Regions from separate parts of the Neorhizobium tunisiense genome, predicted to be linked through region 1. Evidence: predicted binding sites of a transcription regulator. Region 1 holds the regulator's gene; each other region holds the start of a gene.
The links. Region 1 encodes PhoB, which activates phosphate uptake and scavenging genes when phosphate is short. Its sites were predicted from a motif close to TGTCATNNANCTGTCAT; they were not measured.
Positions count from the first base shown of each region.

Region 2: ABCW43_RS26230 (PhoX family protein) is a predicted target of PhoB. The motif match lies at 1,936-1,952, and genes of this name have one in related genera.
Region 3: ABCW43_RS11215 (YdcH family protein) is a predicted target of PhoB. The motif match lies at 2,911-2,927, and genes of this name have one in related genera.
Region 4: ABCW43_RS15280 (DUF2794 domain-containing protein) is a predicted target of PhoB. The motif match lies at 2,967-2,983, and genes of this name have one in related genera.

Region 1 is NZ_JBDIUU010000001.1:1,667,826-1,673,160, forward strand. It holds gene ABCW43_RS08725 (aspartate aminotransferase family protein) at 1-568, opposite strand, end outside; gene ABCW43_RS08730 (GcrA family cell cycle regulator) at 977-1,513, shown strand; gene ABCW43_RS08735 (PACE efflux transporter) at 1,705-2,142, shown strand; gene phoB (phosphate regulon transcriptional regulator PhoB) at 2,152-2,835, opposite strand; gene phoU (phosphate signaling complex protein PhoU) at 2,866-3,579, opposite strand; gene pstB (phosphate ABC transporter ATP-binding protein PstB) at 3,625-4,440, opposite strand; gene pstA (phosphate ABC transporter permease PstA) at 4,454-5,335, opposite strand, start outside.
Region 2 is NZ_JBDIUU010000011.1:45,673-51,007, forward strand. It holds gene ABCW43_RS26230 (PhoX family protein) at 1-1,863, opposite strand, end outside; gene ABCW43_RS26235 (VOC family protein) at 2,066-2,446, shown strand; gene ABCW43_RS26240 (transporter substrate-binding domain-containing protein) at 2,663-3,352, opposite strand; gene hpaI (4-hydroxy-2-oxoheptanedioate aldolase) at 3,356-4,126, opposite strand; gene hpaH (2-oxo-hept-4-ene-1,7-dioate hydratase) at 4,135-4,917, opposite strand; gene ABCW43_RS26255 (intradiol ring-cleavage dioxygenase) at 4,939-5,335, opposite strand, start outside.
Region 3 is NZ_JBDIUU010000002.1:452,826-458,160, reverse strand. It holds gene ABCW43_RS11235 (tetratricopeptide repeat protein) at 1-596, opposite strand, end outside; gene ABCW43_RS11230 (thiamine phosphate synthase) at 596-1,249, opposite strand; gene ABCW43_RS11225 (sulfite exporter TauE/SafE family protein) at 1,368-2,138, shown strand; gene ABCW43_RS11220 (ArsR/SmtB family transcription factor) at 2,253-2,513, shown strand; gene ABCW43_RS11215 (YdcH family protein) at 2,673-2,849, opposite strand; gene ABCW43_RS11210 (YdcH family protein) at 3,081-3,284, shown strand; gene purE (5-(carboxyamino)imidazole ribonucleotide mutase) at 3,295-3,792, shown strand; gene ABCW43_RS11200 (5-(carboxyamino)imidazole ribonucleotide synthase) at 3,789-4,868, shown strand; gene ykgO (type B 50S ribosomal protein L36) at 4,992-5,117, shown strand; gene ABCW43_RS11190 (hypothetical protein) at 5,217-5,335, shown strand, end outside.
Region 4 is NZ_JBDIUU010000003.1:243,792-249,126, forward strand. It holds gene acnA (aconitate hydratase AcnA) at 1-913, shown strand, start outside; gene ABCW43_RS15270 (sulfite exporter TauE/SafE family protein) at 1,022-1,765, shown strand; gene ABCW43_RS15275 (DUF1223 domain-containing protein) at 1,962-2,711, shown strand; gene ABCW43_RS15280 (DUF2794 domain-containing protein) at 3,004-3,393, shown strand; gene ABCW43_RS15285 (GNAT family N-acetyltransferase) at 3,403-3,960, opposite strand; gene ABCW43_RS15290 (Bax inhibitor-1/YccA family protein) at 4,070-4,852, opposite strand; gene ABCW43_RS15295 (ABC transporter permease) at 5,086-5,335, opposite strand, start outside.

The DNA of each region.
Region 1 (5,335 bases):
CGCCTCCCTCTCCCTGGATCGGCTCGATCAGAATAGCCGCGGTCGCATCGGTGATCGCGGCCTTCAGGGCGTCGATGTCGCCGAACGGCACCTGATCGAAGCCTTCGACCTTCGGGCCGAAGCCTTCGAGATATTTCGCCTGGCCGCCGGCAGCGATGGTCGCCAGCGTACGGCCGTGGAAGGCACCTTCGAAGGTAATGATATGGAAGCGCTCCGGATGCCCCTTCACGAACTGATAGCGGCGCGCCGTCTTGATGGCACATTCCAGGGCCTCGGCGCCGGAATTGGTGAAGAACACCTTGTCCGCGAAAGAGTTGTCGGCGAGACGACGCGCCAGCTTCTCCTGGCCGGGCTGCTCGAAGAGGTTGGACGTGTGCCACACCTTGTCGGCCTGCGCCTTCAGCGCACCAACGAGATGCGGATGTCCGTGGCCGAGCGAATTGACCGCGACGCCGGAACCGAAATCGAGATATCGCTCCCCACTTTCCGTCACAAGCCATACGCCCTCGCCGCGCTCGAAACGCAGCGGAGCCCGGGCAAACGTGTCGAAAAGCGCGGCTTCAGCCATGGCGACATCACTCCTCTAGGCAGTCCAAAAAGGCCCATGGAACGGGCCGAAAAAACCAAAAATGCCGCCCACTGGGCGGCGGGGGCACTATCGGGGTTTAGGCCATCAATGTCAACAAAGCTCGGCGTTTTGGGCGGATCCGGGCCGGAAGGCGAAAGGCGCCGGCCAATGTGACAAAAATGACTCTCCCGGACAGCAAGTTGGGGAAAACCACGAAATCGATTCCCGCAGATTCTCCCGACTCTTGCCACGGAGTCAGCCTCACACTAGGTTAAAGATCAATTACTAGACTGCATGCGGCGGAACTAGTCACCTCAAGCATAGATATAGTGGGTGCTGCGAAATGAATTTCGCAGCAAAGGTGGAAGGATTCTGCATGCCAGCAACGTTCAAAGGCGGAGAACGGGCATGAACTGGACAGACGAGCGTGTCGAGAAGCTCAAAAGATTATGGTCGGAGGGCCTCAGCGCCAGCCAGATCGCAGCGCAACTTGGAGGCGTAAGCCGAAATGCCGTGATCGGCAAGGTGCATCGTCTGAGCCTGCCGGGTCGGGCGAAAGCCGGCGGCACGGTAGCGACGGGCCGTTCATCTGCGGCCAAGCGCACGACGTCGGCGCCGCGAGCCCCGAACTATGCATCGCGCGTCGCGACCCGGACCGTTACCCGCGCCGTTGGTGCGACGATGGTCAAGGAAGAGGTCGAAATCGAGCCCTATCAGGAGATGGAATATCGTCCCGCCTCCAACGTGGTGGTGCCGATCTCCCGTCGCCTTGCATTGACCGAACTCACCGAGCGCACCTGCAAATGGCCGGTCGGCGATCCGCTCAAGGACGACTTCCACTTCTGCGGCTGCGAATCCCCGGATGCTTCGCCCTATTGCAGCTATCACGCAAAGCTCGCCTACCAGCCGGTCAACGAGCGGCGCAAGGTTGCTGCTCGGGTCTGAGCGGCAAGGCGACACGAGGGCTAGATCGGAAGCGGGCTTGAGGTCCGCTTTTTTGTTGCTGCATGGCAGATATGCCAGGCCCAAGCCTTGCTGCCGGGCGGCATTGCGCCTATTTCCAAAACAGCGAGGACGACCTCCCCCATTCGGGCAGAAACTCCGGGACGACCCGGAACAGAACCCAGGAGGTCATCATGCGCTCGACACGCGACCGTATCCGCCATGCCATCAGCTTCGAACTGATCGGGCTCGCTCTCATCACGCCGCTCGGCGCTATCGCCTTCGGCATGCCGGCTGCCGATATCGGCGTGGTCGGCATCGGCAGCGCGACGATCGCCACCGGCTGGAACTATCTTTACAATCTCGGCTTCGACCATCTGATGCAGCGCTTCACCGGCACCACACAGAAAAGCACCGCGATACGCGTGGCGCATGCGGTGTTGTTCGAACTTGGTCTGCTGATCGCGCTTTTGCCGCTGATCGCCTGGTATCTCGGCGTCAGCATCCTCCATGCTCTGATGATGGATGTGTCTTTCGCGGTCTTCTACGTGGTCTATGCCTTCGTCTTCAACTGGGCCTATGACCGGATCTTTCCGCTGCCGGAATGGCAGCGGCAGACCGAGGCGGCTTGAGTCGGCTCGTTAAGATTCCATCGAGTAACCCGCGCCGCGGACGGTGCGGATGACATCCTGCATGTTGGAGAAGTTGAGCGCTTTTCTCAGGCGCCCGACATGCACGTCTACGGTACGCTCATCGACATAGATGTCGTGGCCCCAGACGCCATCCAGAAGCTGCGACCGTGAGAACACACGGCCGGGCGAGGCCATCAGGAATTCCAGAAGGCGGAATTCGGTCGGGCCGAGGCGCACTTCACGGCTCTTGCGGTGAACGCGATGGGTTTCCCGATCGAGTTCGATATCGCCGCAACGGAGCACGCTGGAGAGCACTTCGGGACGGGCGCGGCGCAGCATCGCCTTGACGCGGGCCATCAGCTCCGGGGTCGAGAAGGGTTTTACCACATAGTCGTCAGCGCCGGTGGCGAGGCCGCGAACACGTTCGCTCTCCTCGCCGCGGGCCGTCAGCATGATGATCGGCAGGCGTTCCGTTTCCGAACGCGTGCGCAGACGGCGGCAGAGTTCGATGCCGGAAACGCCGGGTAGCATCCAGTCGAGTATCAGAAGATCCGGCGTACGCTCCTGAAGCCGGATTTCGGCTTCATCCCCCCGCAGGATCGTCTCGACCTCATAACCTTCCGCTTCGAGATTGTAGCGAAGAAGCACGCTGAGTGCTTCTTCATCCTCCACCACAGCGATTTTAGGCAGCATTTCAGCTCTGCTCCGTCAGCATTCCATCATTTATTCGGTGATCGCGCCGAGTGTGTTCGACGAGTCGTCCTTCGGGCGATCGCCCTCCGGCTGGGCGCCGGTCGTCATGTAGTAGATGGTCTCGGCGATGTTGGTGGCGTGGTCGCCGATACGCTCGATGTTCTTGGCGCAGAACAGCAGGTGCGTGCAGGTGGTGATGTTGCGCGGATCCTCCATCATGTAGGTGAGGAGTTCGCGGAACAGCGAGGTGTACATCGCGTCGATTTCCTCGTCGCGGATGCGGATCGCCTCGGCCTTCTCCGCCGAACGTGTCGCGTAGACGTCGAGGACGTCCTTGAGCTGCACGAGGGCGAGATCGGAGAGATGTTCCAGACCGCGGGCGAGCTTGCGCGGAACGCCTGTGCCCTGAACCGCGATAACGCGCTTGGCGGTGTTCTTGCCAAGGTCGCCGACGCGCTCCAGATCGGAGGCGATGCGCAACGAACCGACAATCTCGCGAAGGTCGGCCGCAACCGGCTGGCGGCGGGCGATCGTGATGATCGCCTTGTCGCCGATCTCGCGCTCGGCGTGATCGAGGATCACGTCGTCGGAGATGACCTTCTGCGCGAGTGCGGCGTCGGAATTGACCAGCGCACGCACGGCGTCCGAGCACATCTGCTCGGCGAGGCCACCCATTTCGGAGATGCGGCGGCTCAGGTATTTCAGTTCGTCGTCATATGCCGACAGGATATGGGTCGATGCCATCTTCTAGTCCTCAAAATTGATTTTCAGGCGGCACAATCGGCTGGATCAGCCGAAACGGCCCATGATGTAATCCTGGGTGCGCTGATCGTCGGGATTGGTGAACATCTTGTCGGTGTCGTTCTCCTCGACGAGTTGGCCGAGATGGAACATGGCGGTGCGCTGCGACACGCGGGCAGCCTGCTGCATCGAGTGCGTCACGATGACGATCGTGTAGTTGGCACGCAGTTCATGGATGAGTTCTTCAACCTTGGCGGTCGCGATCGGGTCGAGAGCCGAGCAGGGTTCGTCCATCAGGATGACTTCCGGCGACACGGCGATCGCACGGGCGATGCACAGACGCTGCTGCTGACCGCCGGAGAGGCCGGTGCCGGATTCGTGCAGGCGATCCTTGACTTCGCCCCAGAGGCCAGCGCGCTGCAGGCTCGCCTCGACGATCTGGTCCATATCGGCCTTGCTCTTGGACAGGCCGTGGATGCGCGGACCGTAGGAGACGTTCTCGTAGATGGTCTTCGGGAACGGGTTCGGTTTCTGGAAAACCATGCCGACACGGGCGCGAAGTTCCACGACGTCGATGTTCTGGTCGTAGATATCGTCCGCATCGAGGGTGATCTTGCCGGTGACGCGGCAATTCTCGATCGTGTCGTTCATGCGGTTGAGGCAGCGCAGGAAGGTGGACTTGCCGCAGCCGGAAGGACCGATGAGAGCCGTCACAGTGTTTTCGCGGACGTTGAGGTTCACGTCGAAAAGCGCACGCTTTTCGCCGTAATACACCGAAACGTCCTTACCGATCATCTTGTGGGGAGCATCGCTCATCTTTTGGTCCAGCGCCTTTTCTACTGCCGATTCTGACATCATATTCATTGTCATACTCCTTCTACCAGCGCCGCTCGAAGCGACGCCGCAAGAGAATTGCGCCAACATTCATTAGGATGAGGAACAGGAGCAGGATGATGATTGCTCCCGAGGTACGCTCGACGAACGCGCGCTCCGCTTCGTTCGCCCACATGTAGATCTGTACCGGCAGCGCCGTCGACGGGTCGAGCGGCGTGGTCGGATAGTTGGCGACGAAGGCCACCATACCGATCAAGAGCAGCGGAGCGGTTTCGCCGAGTGCGTGGGCGAGACCGATGATCGTACCGGTCAGGATGCCGGGCATCGCGAGCGGCAGGACATGGTGAAAGATCGTCTGCATCTTGGATGCGCCGAGGCCGAGGGCCGCCGCGCGGATAGAGGGCGGCACAGCCTTCAGGGCCGCGCGGGTCGCGATGATGATCGTCGGCAGCGTCATGAGGGTGAGCACCAGGCCGCCGACCAAGGAGGCGGAACGGGGCAGGCCCATGAAGTTGACGAAGACCGCCAAGCCGAGCAGACCGTAGACGATCGAGGGAACGGCCGCGAGATTGTTGATGTTCACCTCGATCAGGTCGGTGAACTTGTTCTTCGGGGCGAATTCCTCGAGATAGATCGAGGCGGCGACGCCGATCGGCAGCGCCAGAATGAGCACGATCAGCATCATGTAGAACGAGCCGATCAGGGCAACGCCGACGCCGGCTGCTTCCGGACGGCTCGATGCGCCGTTGACGAAAATGCCGCTGTTGAAGTGCTTGGCAAGCGCGCCGCTATCGGACAGCTGCTTCATCCAGCCGAGCTGCTGGTCGTTGATCTTGCGGTTCTCCTGGCTGACGTCGAGGTCGATCTGGCCCTTGTAGGCCGAGTCGATATCGCCGGAGGCAAGCAGCGTTACCGTCTGCGTCGT
Region 2 (5,335 bases), on a different contig from region 1:
GTCCTCGCCGCCATCAGCCGGATGCTGGACGGCCACGAAGGCGGTCTCGTCATCCGGTGCGAAGAGCGGGCCGCACATTTCTGCTCCAACCGGCACGCGGAAGAACAATTTCGATGTTGCGCGGGCATCACCCTCCGTATCGACTGCCCATAGGCCATCGGTGCGTCCGGTCTGCTTGTTGTTGTTGCCGTCCGTCGAGACCCAGAGGCGACCGGCGGAATCGACAGCGCAGTTATCCGGCATGCCGAACCAGCCGTTCTTGGTGGTTTCGGTCGAGAATGTCGCACCCACCGCCGCGACCGACGGGTCGCCGCATTTCAGGAGCACTTCCCACTTGCCGGAGGTCGCGGTGAAATCGCCGTCGTTTTCAGCGATCTCGATGATGTGCCCGAAGGCGTTTTCCGCGCGGGGATTGGCGGCATTCACCTGGTCTGCCTTGCGGCGGGTGTTGTTGGTCAGCATGACATAGACCTTGCCGTTGACGCCGTTCGGCTGGACGTCTTCCGGACGGTCCATCTTGGTGGCGCCGAGCACATCGCCCGCGCGGCGACACTCGATCAGCACGTCGGCCTGGCTGGCAAAGCCGTTGGCGGCCGTCAGCGGGCCCTGGCCGTGAACCATCGGCAGCCACTGCATGTTGCCATCTTCGTTGAACTTGGCGACATAAAGCGTGCCCCGATCGAGCAGGTTCATATTAGCCGCGCGGTCGTTCGGATTGAAGGTGCCGTCGGTCACGAATTTGTAGACATAATCGAAACGCTCGTCGTCTCCGAGATAGAAGACGACCTTGCCATTCTTGGCCACAATCGACTCCGCACCTTCATGCTTCGTGCGACCGAGCGCGGTGCGCTTCTTCGGCGTGGAGGTCGGATCCATGACATCGACCTCGACGATCCAGCCGAAGCGGTTCGGCTCATTCGGTTCCTTGGCGAGATCGAAGCGATCGTAGAAATTGGCCCATTCGTAGCCGCCTTCCGGAACGCCGTAACGCTTGTAGTTGGCGGCTTCCCCATGACCTTCCGGCAGCTTTCCGGAGAAATAGCCGTGGAAATTCTCTTCCGCCATGATGTAGGTGCCCCAGGGCGTGACGCCGCCGGCACAGTTGTTGATCGTGCCGATGGAGCGGGTGCCGGTCGCATCGGCATTGGTCTTCAGGCGATCATTCCCGGCAGCCGGGCCGGTGATCTCCATCGGCGTATTGGCGGTGATGCGGCGATTGTACTTGCCGTCGGTGACGACCTGCCACTTGCCGCCCTGCTTGCGAATTTCGACGATGGTGCCGCCATGGGCGGCCATTTCGACATCCACCTGCTCCTTGCTGAGGGCGCCCTGCTTGATCTTGCCATCGACGACCTTGACGAGGCCAGGGAACATCAGGTGCGGATTGGTGTACTCGTGATTGACGACGAGCAGGCCGTGCTCGCTGGAACCTTCGAACGGAATGTAACCGACATAGTCGTTATTGTAGCCGAACTGCTTGCTCTGGGCGTCGGCGGTCTGCTTGGTCGGACTGAACTCCGGGGCGCCCGGCAGGACAGCATCGCCCCAGCGCAGCAGGATATCGGCATTATAACCTTCGGCGACGTGATGGTTGGCATCGACGCCGGCTTCCACCTCGGTGAACTTGAATGCAGAACCACTCTTGCCTTGTGCACGCGCCTCGTCGGCGCTCATCAGAGCGAAGGGGCTGACCGTAGCCGCGATGGCAGAGACGGCGAGCGAGCCCTGCAGGAAATCCCGGCGCGAGAAACGCTTGCTGACGATTTCGCCCATCGTCGGGTTGGCGCTCGTGTTATGACCTTCGCCATCGGCGTCCTCGAGCTGGGTCGTCGGAAAAATCTTTTGCGAAATATGGTTGTCCATCGAATGCCTCCACTGGTTGAAACGGTCTAAAATCATCCCGCTTTAGAGCCGTTCTAAACCTAGAGACGCGACATTACGGTTTTGCGACAGTGATATCCCAATTGAGATGAATCACCTTCCCAACATGAGAGCGTCTACCCGTTTTCAATCACGACCGTTTTGCTATTCTCCCTGAGCTTCTTCCAAACCTTGTGAGGCAGAGATGGCCGAGGAAACAGTCAACGTCCGTTATATGGTCGACAACGTGGAAGCCGCCGTGGAATGGTATGTAGGCCATCTCGGCTTCTCCCTCATCTCAAAGCAGGCGCCGGCGTTCGCAGACGTCAGGCGCGGCGCATTGCGGCTACTCCTAAGCGGTCCAATGAGTTCGGCGGGTCGGCCGATGCCCGATGGCGAACAACCGGCGCCGGGCGGCTGGAACCGCATTCATCTTGTCGTCGATGACTTGGCCGCCGAGGTGGCGCGTTTACGCGCAAGAGGCGTCAGCTTTCGCAATGACGTGGTCACCGGGCCGGGCGGCTCGCAGATTCTGCTCGTCGATCCCGCCGGCAATCTCATCGAGCTTTTTCAGCCGGCGCGGTAGCAATAATCAAGAATATGGGCGTCATTATTTGAAGAGACCGGACGGCGAGCCGCTTAAGCCGGCTCCGTGTCATCGGCATAGGGCGTGCTCCGCTCAACGAGCGGATGGCCTTTGTGAGGGCGACCCGCCGTCGATGACGTAGACGGTTTGAGGTGGAATGATCAGGAAGCTATGTCGGGAGATATCAAGTATCCACCGGTGCATCGGCGTAAGCCTTTAAGTAGCCGGCCCGCCACAACCGGCTGCGACGTAACGTTCAACAAAATTTCTTATAAACGCCGCCGCAGCTTTCATCGTTTTCATGACGGCGAGGGTCTGCGCGATTTCGGAAAATGCGTCATCCAATTTCCGGAATTGCGGATTATTCTCCGCAGCCAGTCCAAGAGATTCCTTCAACCCCGCTGCCGCATCGCAGAGACCAGCTTTCAGCATTTCTATCGCTGCGGATGGATTGTCGGCATAGACGATCGTCGCGTTCTTGAGCTGACGTTCGAGTTGTTTGGTATAGGCGGCCCCTTGTGCGGTCGCTATCCGGCGGCCAGAGAGGTCCATATCCGCTACGCGGAAGACATCTGACTTTACCGGAACGAGATAGGTCGCGGTGACGAACGCATAGGGGGCCGAGAACGCAAGGCGATCTGCGCGCGAGGGGTCTGCTGCGATAAAGGCGACGTCCCATTCGTTTCGATCCGCCGCCGCCAATATCGCCGCCGCCGATTGATACTTCAGTATCGAAAGGACGCAGCCCGTTTCTGCCGCCAATGCGTTCGCCAGATCGACACTTGGCCCGACAAGCGCACCCGTGCGCTTGTCCACACGCGCAAGTGCGGCATTTGCGACATTCACGGCAGCGCGGATTAGGCCCGTTGGTGCAAGTTCGAAAACAACCTTGTCCGGGACCGCCATGGTTCACACCCGTTCCGCAAACCTGCCTGCCAGGGCTTCAGCGCCGCGCGCCAGCAAGGCTACATCGACACCAACGGCCGTGAACAGCGTTCCCAATTCTATGCAACGGGCCGCGAACTTCTCGTCCGGTGTGAGAATTCCCACCGGCTTCCCGAGGCACTTGAGCAGAACAACTGCTTTTTCAATGGCTTCGACCACCTCCGGGTGGCCGGGCTGTCCCGGATATCCGAAACTGGCGGCGAGGTCGGCCGGACCGATGAATATGCCATCCACACCTTCGACCGATGCGATCGCTTCTATGTGAGCCATGGCCGCCCGCGTTTCGACTTGAACGAGAACGCAGAGTTCCCGCTCCGCCAGCTGCGCGTAATTCTTAACCCTGCCGAAACGCGTGGCACGCGTAAGAGCGGAAACGCCTCGAATACCGTCGGGCGGATACCGGGTGGCGTCCACTGCGGCTTTCGCTTCGTCGGCGTTCTGAACATAGGGTATCAGCAGCGATTGAACGCCGATATCCAGAAAACGCTTGATCAGCACCGGGTCGTTGACCGCCGGCCGCACGACCGGCGCGACCTCATAGGGCGCCACCGCCTGCAATTGCGGCAATACCGTCAACACGTCGCTCGGGGAATGCTCCGTATCGAACAGCAGCCAGTCGAAACCGGCTGGCGCTACGATCTCCGCTGCATAGCTTCCCGGGAGCCCGCACCAAAGCCCGATCTGGCTTTGCCCGGCGCGCAGTTTCGCTTTGAATTTGTTGACAGGAAGATCCATCACCAACCTCACACGAAGGAGACGCCGATCGAGCCGACCGGCCCGTAGTCAGCCTGGATGACGTCGCCCTTGACGATATCGACCGGTCTCGTGAAAGAGCCCGCAAGGACGATCTGCCCCTTTTTCAAACCGCCACCGACGGCATGCAGCTTGTTGACAAGCCAGGCGACACCAGCCGCCGGATGGCCCATGATCGCTGCCGAAACGCCCGACTCCTCGATAATTCCGTTCTTCGAAAGCGTCGCACCCACCCAGCGGATATCGATATCCATGGGACGAACGACCCGTCCGCCGACAACGATCGCCCCGAAGGCTGCATTGTCGGCAATCGTGTCGGTGATCGCGCGCGGAACTTCGGTCCGGTAATCGATGATCTCGAGCGCGGGCACGATGAACTCGGTGGCGCGCATGACGTCGTAGATCCGGGTGCCCGTTCCTTCGAGGTCCTCCCCCATGATGAAAGCCAGCTCGACTTCCAGACGCGGCTTGATGAACAAATCCGCCTTGATCTGCGCTCCGTCGTTGTAAAGCGCATCGTCCAGAATGACGCCATAGTCGGGCTCGGTCATCTTGGACGCCATCTGCATGGCGCGAGATGTCAGGCCTATCTTGTGACCGACGATCCGCGCCCCACGGGATACACGCGACTGCGCCCAGAGCGCCTGGATGCGATAGGCGTCCTCGATATCGAGAGCGGGGTAGGTCTTGCTTGGCTGGACGATCGGCTTCCGCTCGGTCTCCGCCTTCAATATGGCATCTGCCGCCGCCTGGCGTTGTTCCTCGATAATCATGATCCGGCTCCGGAAATGGCGTTACTTGATCGGCGGGCGCGGCAAGACGGCGACGCCAGGCTCCATGACATAGGTATAAGCAAGCGAGAACCAGGGCCTTTGAACGTCCCTGTCGGTCGGGTGCGGTTCATCATGGCGAACGAAGTCGCCGGTCAGTGCCGCAGTCACGCCAAACTGCACATCGGATTCGATATTAGGATCGCTGGGATCGAAGACCTGCGAGATCAGGGTCTTGTAGCCATGCTTGAAGATCAGCGCATGCAGATGCGCCGGCCGATAGGGATGGCGGCCCTGGGCTTTGAGCAAGCGTCCGGCCACGCCGTCGACGGGGATCGGATAGCCAACCATCTTCACGGTTCGGAACCAGAAGCGCCCGTCCTCATCGGTCATAAATTTGCCACGCAGGTTCATCTCCGCC
Region 3 (5,335 bases), on a different contig from region 1:
CGCATGAAATCGTCGGCCTTCGTCTTGTCGCGGGCCACGTCGCGCCCGGTCATCAGCAAGAGCGCGTATTGGAACATGGCGGCCGGATCGCCGCCCTCCGCCGCCTTCTGATACCAGAATGCCGCGGTCTTGGCGTCGCGCTTGATGCCAAGCCCCTTGGTCATCATTTCCGCGACCAGCGTCTGCGCCGCCGCATCGCCGGCCCCGGCCCGGGTCAGCGCCTTGTCGAGCGCCGTCACATACATTCCGCGCTGGTATGCCCCGTAGGCATCGTCCACGGTGCCGGTATAGGCTTTTTCCGCCGGTGCCGGCGGCAGTGCGGCACCCATGCGCTGGTAAAGCTCGACGCCGCCCGAGGGAATGATGCCGTCCGGCTGACCCTCAGGCTCCCTGGTTCCCTTTGCTGAGCCCGGAACCGGCTGGATCTCGACCCGCCCTTTTTTCATCGGCTGGAAATCGGGCTCCACCGGCCGGGTCACGGCCCTGGAATTCGCCTGCGCCAGCGCAAAACAAGGCATCGCCGCCGAAGCGATGAACGTCGCCAGCAGCCCTTTCAGAATCACGCGGGAAAGGCGGTTCGACGGCATGGGCTCCATCAAGCCTCAAACCGTGGCGCTTTTTCGTCCAGAATTGCGTTGACTTCGGCGACCGCGGCGCCGGGACCCTCGGGGTTGGAAAAGACCGCTCCCTTGAGCGCCACGAATTCCGCACCGGTCTCCGCAACGGCAAGCGCGGATGACGGATCGGTGCCGCCCATGACGATGCAGGGAATCTCGATCATCGAGGCCCACCATTCGCCGAGCGCGAGGTTTTTCGGATGCGCTTCAGGCTTGATGTCGCCGTCGAGCTTGCCGAAGAAGATGTAGTCGGGGCGAAATTCGCCGATCGCCAGCGCCTGGTGCCGGTCGGCCGCACCGCCTGTACCGACGATCATCTTCGGCACGAATTTCTCGATCGTTTCCTCCAGCTCCGCCAGGTTCCCGCCGAGATGCAGGCCATCCGCCTTGATGCGGCCGGCCACCCGGCTGTCGCCGGAAATCAGCGCCGCGGCACCCGCCGCCTGGATCAGGTCGACCAGTGCTTCCGCACGCTTCTGGAACGCCTGGTCGTCAAGGCCGTATTGCGGCACGATCACCGAAGCGACGTCGCCGCCGGCAAGCGCTGCTTCGAGATCCTTGGCCTGCTGATCGGCATCGTCATATTGCGGCACGATCAGCACGAGGCGGCAGCGGTCTTCCTGTCCGGTCATGTTTCTTCCCGTTCGGCGGATATCGACTTGTGAAAATCCGCACTCGTTTTCTGTCCGCAAATTCGATAGACCGGACCGTCTGCCGGATCAACCATTCCCTCATCTCCTTCGAGTCTTCATGCCCGATACGCTTAGCTTCGCGTTCTTCACCTTCGCCATCCCCGCTGTTTTGCTTGTCGGCCTCTCGAAAGGAGGCATCGGCGGTGCTATCGGGCTGCTCGGCGTGCCGCTGATGTCGCTCGCCGTCGATCCGGTCAAGGCGGCGGCGATCTTTCTGCCGATCCTGATCGTCATGGACATCGTCGCATTATGGTCCTGGCGGAACTTCAACGATCCCAAGACGCTGCTGGTGATCCTGCCCGGCGGCATCATCGGCATCGCGCTCGGATGGGCAACGTCGGCCTATGTCTCGGACAATGCGCTGCGCCTCGTCATCGCGATTGCGACGATCCTGTTTACCGTGCGCTATTTCTGGCAGGTCTACGGCCCTCGATCCAACCAGCCGAGGGCTCCCCTGCCGCACCGCCCCGGCGCTGCCACCTTCTGGGGCACCTTGTCCGGTTACGCGAGCTTCGTCGCCCATGCCGGCGGACCGCCGTTCCAGATCTACGTCCTGCCGATGCGGCTCGATCCGAAAGCCTATACCGGCGCCAGCATCCGCTTCTTCGCGATCGTCAATGCGGTCAAGGTCATCCCCTACTTCTTCCTCGGCGCACTCGACGCGGAAAATCTCACCATCTCCGCAACGCTTCTGCCGGCAGCCCTGATTGCGACCATGATCGGCGCGGCCATCGTCAAGCACCTGAAGGCGGAAACCTTCTATCCGATGACTTACGGTCTGGCATTCTGTGCGGGATTGAAACTGCTCTGGGACGGGCTGCCGTTCTGATCCGGCAAAGCAAGCGCGGCGCAGCTAAAAAAGCAACGCAAAATAAGGCGGGCGGCATTGTTGCGATGCACAATAAATCTTGCCGTTATCGAGCGTTTACCGTAAGTTCAATGCATGACAACCGTTGACCCCTTTGCAGCCATAGCTGATCCTAACCGGCGGTATCTGCTGGAGGAATTGCGGCGCGCGCCGAAAACCGTAAACGAACTTGCGCAAGGCCTGCCAATCAGCCGGCCTGCGGTATCGCAGCATTTGAAGGCTCTTCTGGATAACAATCTGGTGAATGTGACGGCGGAAGGCACGCGGCGCATCTATTCCGTCAACAGCAAGGGCTTCGACAGGCTCAACCTGTGGCTGGATCAGTTCTGGTCGTGATGACCGGCTTTTAAACCGTGGGAATTGTGGCTCCCTTCCACGACCAGAACCTTGTCATTGTTATTTCTGGGTTATTTCTGGATTATTGGTTTGCCGCTTTTATTATTCGCCTCCGACTGATGAAAAACCGGGCGAGCGGCGGGTTCTCCTACTGAGGAACTAATGACGCGTAGATGCCTTTAGGCGCTGCATTTGGTCCTTGATGCGCAGCTTGCGCCGCTTGAGTTCGGCTATTTCACGGTCGTCGGCGGAGGGGGACGCTAGAACGGTCTGGAGCTCCTCCTCCAAAGCACCGTGCTTCTTTTCAAGCGATGCGATATGAGCCTGGACGGTCATGTGGCATGTTCCTTCCTTAGTCACCTACCACGGCATTCCCTAATGCCGAGGCTTCAGGTTTACGAAGGAAGTGTGACACGATCGGCCGGCTTTGTCGAAGGTGAAATCATGGTTTGAAGTGGGCAAATTCGTGACCTTGTCTAACTTCCCGTTAACGCGGTTTGGTGGTAGAGGCTTGCGGAGAATGCCGGCGACCGCTGAAATGCCGGGCGTGAGAATGGGGACTGGAATATGGCAGATCAGGAACAGGCGGATGTCCGGCTGGTGCTTGCGAAACTTCGACAGGAACACGAGGATTACGACGCCGCCATTAACGCCATGATCCAGGTCGGCTGTGACGCCCTTCGCGTGCAGCGCATGAAGAAGAAGAAACTGTCGCTGAAAGACAAGATGACTCAGCTCGAAGACCAGATTGTTCCGGACATCATCGCGTAAGGGTCCTGCCATGTCTGAAAGACCTGCCGTCGCCATCATCATGGGCAGCCAGTCCGACTGGGAGACCATGAAGAACGCCGCCGACACGCTGGAGGCGCTCGATATCGGTTACGAGGCCCGTATCATATCGGCGCATCGCACGCCGGAGCGGATGATGCAGTTCGCCAAGGGCGCCCGTGCCGAAGGTTTCCAGGTCATCATCGCCGGCGCCGGCGGTGCGGCCCACCTGCCTGGCATGACCGCCGCCATGACCCCGCTTCCGGTTTTCGGCGTGCCAGTTCAGTCGAAGGCGCTTTCGGGCCAGGACAGCCTGCTGTCGATCGTCCAGATGCCGGCCGGCATTCCGGTCGGCACGCTTGCTATCGGCCGGGCCGGCGCCATCAACGCCGCCCTCCTGGCAGCCGCGGTTCTCGCCCTCAACGACGACGAGATCGCCGACCGGCTCGACGAATGGCGCGCCCGACAGAGCGCCGCCGTTGCGGACTATCCAATCGACGAGGCTCCATGACCGTCAGCACCATCGGCATCATCGGCGGCGGCCAGCTCGGCCGCATGCTGGCCATGGCCGCAGCCCGGCTGAACTTCCGCACGATCGTGCTCGAACCGCAGGCCGACTGCCCTGCAGCTCAGGTCGCCAACGCCCAGATCACCGCCGCCTATGACGATCCGGCAGCGCTTGCCGAACTCGCCAGCCGCTGCGACGTCGTCACCTACGAATTCGAGAACGTGCCGGTCACCGCCGCCGAGGCGCTGCAACGCTCGGCGCCGGTCTATCCGCCGGCCAAGGCGCTCGATGTGTCACAGGACCGGCTGACCGAAAAGCGGTTCCTGAGTTCCTGCGGCATAGACACCGCTCGATTCCATGCCGTCGACAGCCAGTCCGACCTCGAAACGGCACTCGTCGATTTCGGCGGCCAGGGCGTGCTGAAGACCCGCCGGATGGGTTATGACGGCAAGGGCCAGCGCGTGTTCCGCTCCGCCGCGGACAGTCCGGCCGGCGCCTATGACGCGCTCGGCGGCGTGCCGCTGATTCTCGAAAGCTTCGTGCCCTTCGAACGCGAGGTCTCAATCATCGCCGCACGCGCCGGGGACGGCACGACCGCCTGCTACGATCCGGCCGAGAATGTCCACCGCGGCGGCATTCTTCACACCTCCACCCTGCCCGCAAGAATCACCGAAGCGACAGCGAAGACCGCCCGCGAATCGGCCGAGAAGCTGCTGGCCGCGCTCGATTATGTCGGCGTCATCGGCATGGAGTTCTTCGTCATGGCGGATGGAACGCTGATCGCCAACGAGATCGCCCCGCGCGTCCACAATTCCGGCCACTGGACGGAGGCCGCCTGCGTCGTCTCGCAGTTCGAGCAGCATATCCGCGCCGTCGCGGGGCTGCCGCTCGGCAATCCGGTTCGCCATTCCGACTGCGTGATGACCAACCTCATCGGCGACGACATTCTGGACGTGCCGGCCTGGCTCTCGCGCGATGATGTTCTGGTCCATCTCTATGGCAAGACGGAATCCCGACCGGGCCGGAAAATGGGCCATGTGACCGAATTGAAGGGCCTGAAAACGTCGTCACAAGGTTGACATGCAGATTGGCTCGGGTTATCTGCACGCCCAACTGAGAGCGCGCCCCTCGAAGAATCTTGGCGGCGCGCTTTTGATTGATAGACATGCGGCTCTAAGCCCACAGACTGCTGGACCAGGAAAATGAAGATCAAGAACTCGCTTAAGGCGCTGAAGGCTCGTCACCGCGATAACCGTCTGGTTCGCCGCAAGGGCCGCGTTTACATCATCAACAAGCAGAACCCGCGCTTCAAGGCTCGTCAGGGCTGATACGGGCATTCAGCTCCGGTCTCGGCCGCAGCCGATCAAATTGTCGGTAACACGACAAATCGGGTTTGACCTTCGGCGCAGGCGGATTACCTTATCCGCATGCGCTATTTTCGTTTCAGTACTCTGATTCTCGCCGCGAGCCTTGCCGCCTCGCCCGCTCTCGCCCAGACAGCGACGTCCAAGCCGCCCTCAGCCCCACCTGCCGCCGCTCCGGTCGT
Region 4 (5,335 bases), on a different contig from region 1:
GGAAGTCCAGGAGTTCATCCTGAAATACGTCACACGCGAACTCTACGAAACCAAGTATGCGGACGTGTTCAAGGGTGACGAGAACTGGCAGGCGGTCAAGGTTCCCCCGGGCCAGACCTATGCCTGGGACGACAATTCGACCTATGTGCAGAACCCGCCCTACTTCGTCGGCATGGGCAAGACCGGATCGGGCCTCAAGAACATCAAGGGCGCCCGCGTCCTCGGTCTGTTCGGCGACAAGATCACCACCGACCACATCTCTCCGGCCGGTTCGATCAAGGCTGCCTCGCCGGCCGGCGCTTACCTGACGGGCCATGGCGTCGGCGTTGCCGACTTCAACCAGTACGGCACGCGCCGCGGTAATCATGAAGTGATGATGCGCGGCACCTTCGCCAATATCCGCATCCGCAACCACATGCTCGGCCCGAACGGCAAGGAAGGCGGCTACACCTTCCACTATCCGTCCAAGGAAGAGATGTCGATCTACGACGCGGCCATGCAGTACAAGGCCGAGGGCGTTCCGCTCGTGATCTTCGCCGGCGTCGAATACGGCAACGGCTCGTCGCGCGACTGGGCTGCGAAGGGCACCAACCTGCTCGGCGTCAAGGCGGTCATCGCCCAGTCCTTCGAGCGTATCCATCGCTCGAACCTGGTCGGCATGGGCGTCGTTCCCTTCGTCTTCGAAGAGGGTACGACCTGGGCCAGCCTCGGCCTCAAGGGCGACGAGACTGTCGAGATTCTCGGTCTCGAAGGCGACATCAAGCCGCGCGAATGGAAGATCGCCAAGATCACCTATGGCGACGGCACGGTGAAGGAAATCAACATCCTCTGCCGCATCGATACGCTCGACGAGGTCGTCTACATGAACAATGGCGGCATCCTGCAGACCGTTCTGCGCGACCTCGCCGCCTAAGGCGACTCCGCTCATCATCCGCCGGAGCGAAACCTCCGGCGGATCTCCTTCCCGATATCCGATGTCCGTACACCTGTCCCAGCGTGACATCGTCCTCCCCAAGGTCCCGTGCCCTTGACCGTCGTCATCCTCACCGGAATGGCCGTCACCGTTTTCCTGACATCGCTGCTTTCGGGAATTTTCGGCATGGCGGGCGGGTTGATCCTGCTCTGGGTACTGCTCTTCCTCTTCCCCGTCAGTACCGCGATCGCCATCCACGGCGTCATCCAGATGGTCTCGAACGGGTCGCGCGCCTGGTTTTCCCGCGCCTATATCGACTACCGCATTCTCGGCATCCTGGGCCTGGGGCTGGTCATTTCGAGCATCATCCTGCTGATCGTCGACTACCAGCCGGATCTCATCGTCGTGTCGATCGCCATCGGGCTGATGCCGATCCTCGTCTGGATGCCGGTGTCGAAGCTGCAGCTCGACGCCTCGAAACCTTTGCACGCGCTGGCCTGCGGGTTGATCGCCGGCGCCTTGACGGTCGGCGTCGGCGTATCGGGGCCGACGATCGACATCTTCTTCATCCGCACGACGATGGACCGGCGCAAGGTGATCGCCACCAAGGCGGCGATGCAGGTCGCCTCGCATGCCACGAAGGTGGTGTTCTACTGGAATGCGGCCTCGCAACTGCCGACCATCGAATGGATCGCGGTGCTGGTCGCGGCGCCGATCGCGATCCTCGGGGCACGGGCCGGCAACGATATCCTGCAGAGGATGACCGACCAGAATTTCCGCGCCTGGACGCGCTGGATCGTCACCGGCGTGGGTGCCGTTTATTTTACTCAAGGCCTGCTCAAACTGATTTGACCTCGATGCATTTTTCGCGAAGTTTGATGTCCGACCAAACGCATTCGAAAGCCGATCAATTATCCGGTCTTCACCCCTTCGTGACTTTCTCTTGAAGGTTCCCGGTGGTTACTTTCCGCCATCCAGTGCGTTAGGCCCTTGATCGCCGCGAGCAATCGTGGATAACAGTTTCCCTGATAAAAAAGGTCTGCCACCCATGCCCTTCCGTTTTCGCTCCGTAATCCTTGTTGCGGGCCTGTTTTATGCGGGCGCTGCGTTTGCGGGAGAGGTCAGGGCGCCGAAGGGCGTGATCGAACTTTTCACCTCTCAAGGCTGCTCCTCCTGCCCGCCCGCCGATGCCGCCCTGGGCGAGTTGGTAGCACAGGGAGACATGGTCGTGCTGTCCTACCACGTCGACTATTGGAACTATCTCGGCTGGACCGACACGCTGAGCTCCAGGGAAAATACCGAGCGGCAATATGGCTATGCCAAGACGCTCGGGCGTAGCGGCGTCTACACCCCGCAGGCCCTCATCAACGGCCGCGACCATGTCAAGGGCACCGACCTCACGGTCATCAACGACAAGGTGAAGACACTCGGCCAGAACGGCAAGGGGCTCGACGTCCCGGTCACCGCGGCGATGCGCGGCGACGAAATCGAAATCGAGATCGGCGACGGCAAAGGACAGGCGGACGTCGTCGTCGCCTATTTCACAAAGCGCCAGCTGGTGGATGTCACCAAGGGTGAAAACAGCGGCAAGACGATGGAATATTGGCACGCCGTCTACGACGTCCAGTCGGTCGGCACATGGAACGGCCAGAGCATGAAGCTGACCTTGCCCGGCAAGCTGATGGGCAAGTCGAAGAAGGATGGCTGCGCGATCCTGCTGCAGACATCCGGTCCGGGCGGCGAGCCGGCAGCGATTCTCGGCGCGACGGTGCTGATGGCAGGCCGCAAGAAATATTGACCGCGGTCGGGGTCCTGGCTTGCCGAATTGTGCGTGAGTTCTTGTTGGCGGCCCGATCCAATAACATTGGGGGGCTGGGGGTAAGGGTCAATGCACCAGACCGGGCCATATGGCGCTGAAAACGGCGCCAACCAACGATGCCAATCTCGCTTCGAAATCGGGCACTCTTTTGTTCGAAATGGGGCAAGAATAAAATCGTGCGGTTCGTTCCGGGCGAGATTGCCGGGGTTGATTTTTACCGCCTCTCAGGCACACTGTCATATCTCTGACATTTGACGATTTGGGAGTCTTGATGACAGATCAGCCGGATTTGCCGGGGGGACAGAGACCCCAGGACACAGCCGTTGTCGTCGATCTCAGTGATTATCGGCAGAACCGCGATCCCGCCCCGGTCACCTTCCATCGGCGAGAACTCGATGCGATCTTAAGGATTTACGGCCGAATGGTCGGCGAAGGGGAGTGGAAGGACTACGCGATCGACCACCTCAAGGATCGGGCCGTGTTCTCCGTCTTCAAACGCTCCGGCGAAACCCCGCTCTTCCGGATAGAGAAGAATCCGAAGCTTGCAGCCAAGCAGGGCGCCTTTTCCGTCATGAACACCCATGGCCTGATCATGAAGCGCGGCCATGAGCTGCCGCAGGTGCTCAAGGTGTTCGACAAGGTGCTGAAACTGATCGATTGAGGCGGCGTCCTATTCGGTAAACAGCGAACCGGGATAGGTCTCCGGATCCGGATCGGTTTCATTGCCTTCGCCAAGGGCGACCTGCATCAGCACCGTATCCTGCCATTTCCCGTGCTTGAAGCCGGTGCCTTTCAGGGTGCCGGTCAGCTCGAAGCCGAGGCCGCGATGGAGCGCCACGGAGGCCGGGCTTGCGCCGCCGATGACGGCGACCATCTGGCGGAAACCGAGCGCCTCGCAACGCACGAGCAATTCTTTCAGCAGCGCCTTGCCGACGCCCTTGCCGCGCGCTTCCGGCGCCAGGTAGATCGAGTCCTCGACCAGCCAGCGATAGGCCGGGCGGGTCCGGAAGGCCGATGCGTAGGCATAACCGAGAAGGGTGCCGTCGTGCTGTTCCGCCGCGATATAGGGATAACCCTTGGCCCGGATCGCCTCGAAGCGGGCCGCCATCTCCGCCTGGTCCGGGGGCAGGATCTCGTAGCTCGCCGTGCCGTTCAGCACGCTGTCGCGATAGATTTCGGTGATTGTCGGAAGATCGGCGGAGGAGGCGTCACGGAGATGGAATGTCATTGAGATTCAGGCCGTTGAAAGGAATGGCCAAAGACTATGCTGCGGCGCGAAGCCGGGCAATAAAAAAGGCGGCCCGGAGGCCGCCTTTTTCCTGTTCGTATTCCTCGAATTAGTTGTTCCGGTTGCCCAGGAACTGGAGGAGGAACGTGAAGAGGTTGATGAAGTCGAGGTAGAGGGTCAGAGCGCCCATGATGGCCTTGCGGCCAGCTACCGCGACGTCGTCGCCGTCAAAGTACATTTCCTTGATCTTCTGCGTGTCGTAGGCGGTGAGGCCTGCGAAGATGAGAACACCGATGACCGAGATCGCCCAAGCGAGCGGGGCGGAACCCAGGAAGATGTTGACGATCGAGGCGATGATCAGGCCGAACAGGCCCATGATCAGGAACGAGCCCATGCCCGACAGGCTTCTCTTCGTCGTGTAGCCATAAAGCGACAGGGCGCCGAAGGAGGCTGCCGTGATGAAGAACGTCTGCACGATGCTCTGCGAAGTGTAGATCAGGAAGATCGACGACAGGGAGAGACCCATCAGCGCCGCGTAGCCCCAGAAGGTGGCCTGTGCCGAGCTGACGCTCATCTTATGAACGCGGAAGCTCAGGAAGAACACCACCGCGAGCGGTGCGAGCATGACGACCCAGCGAAGCGGCGAACCGTAGATCGCAGCGCCGAGGCTGGTCAACAGGATGCCGTTCGGAAGCCGGGCGACAGCTGCGGCCGCATCGGTCGTTGTTGCGAGGGCCGAAATACCATAGGCGGCGATACCGGTGATAGCCAAGCCGACAGCCATCAGGTTGTAGACCTTAAGCATGTAGGCGCGCAGGCCTTCATCGATCATCGCGCCGGACTGGGCGCGACCCTGCGCCACCCGGGTCTGGTAGTTGTTAAAGTCAGCCATTGTTTCCTCTTTAAGCTCCGGAATTATTCACGGTGTCGGGCCCCCTTTTTTCGGACCCAGGCGCCGCTGCGGAGCTCCAGCAAGCCTGCGCATAAATATGATGCGAGATCGCTTCACATACAAGAGGTGCGGCAAGCGAAAAACGCAAGCTATCAGGCCCCTTTAGCAACCTATGGGACGTTCTGACGGGATTTTGATCAGAGAGTTAACGAGAAATACTACCTGCGGGAGAATTAGAGCTCACGCAGCACCGGTGCGGCCTTCTGCCCTAATATGCGCCAGGTGCCGGCAAGGCCTATCCCGACGGTCAGGACCAGCGAAACGGCGAGCGTCAGCACTGCAATATCGGGCAGGAAGGCCGATTGGAGCCGCATGATCCGGCTGACGACGAACCATGCAGAGAGGCCGCCGGCGAGAAGCGCGAAGAGCGCGGTCGCCGTTCCGAGGATCATGTATTCGTAGCTGAAGGCGCGCATCAGCATG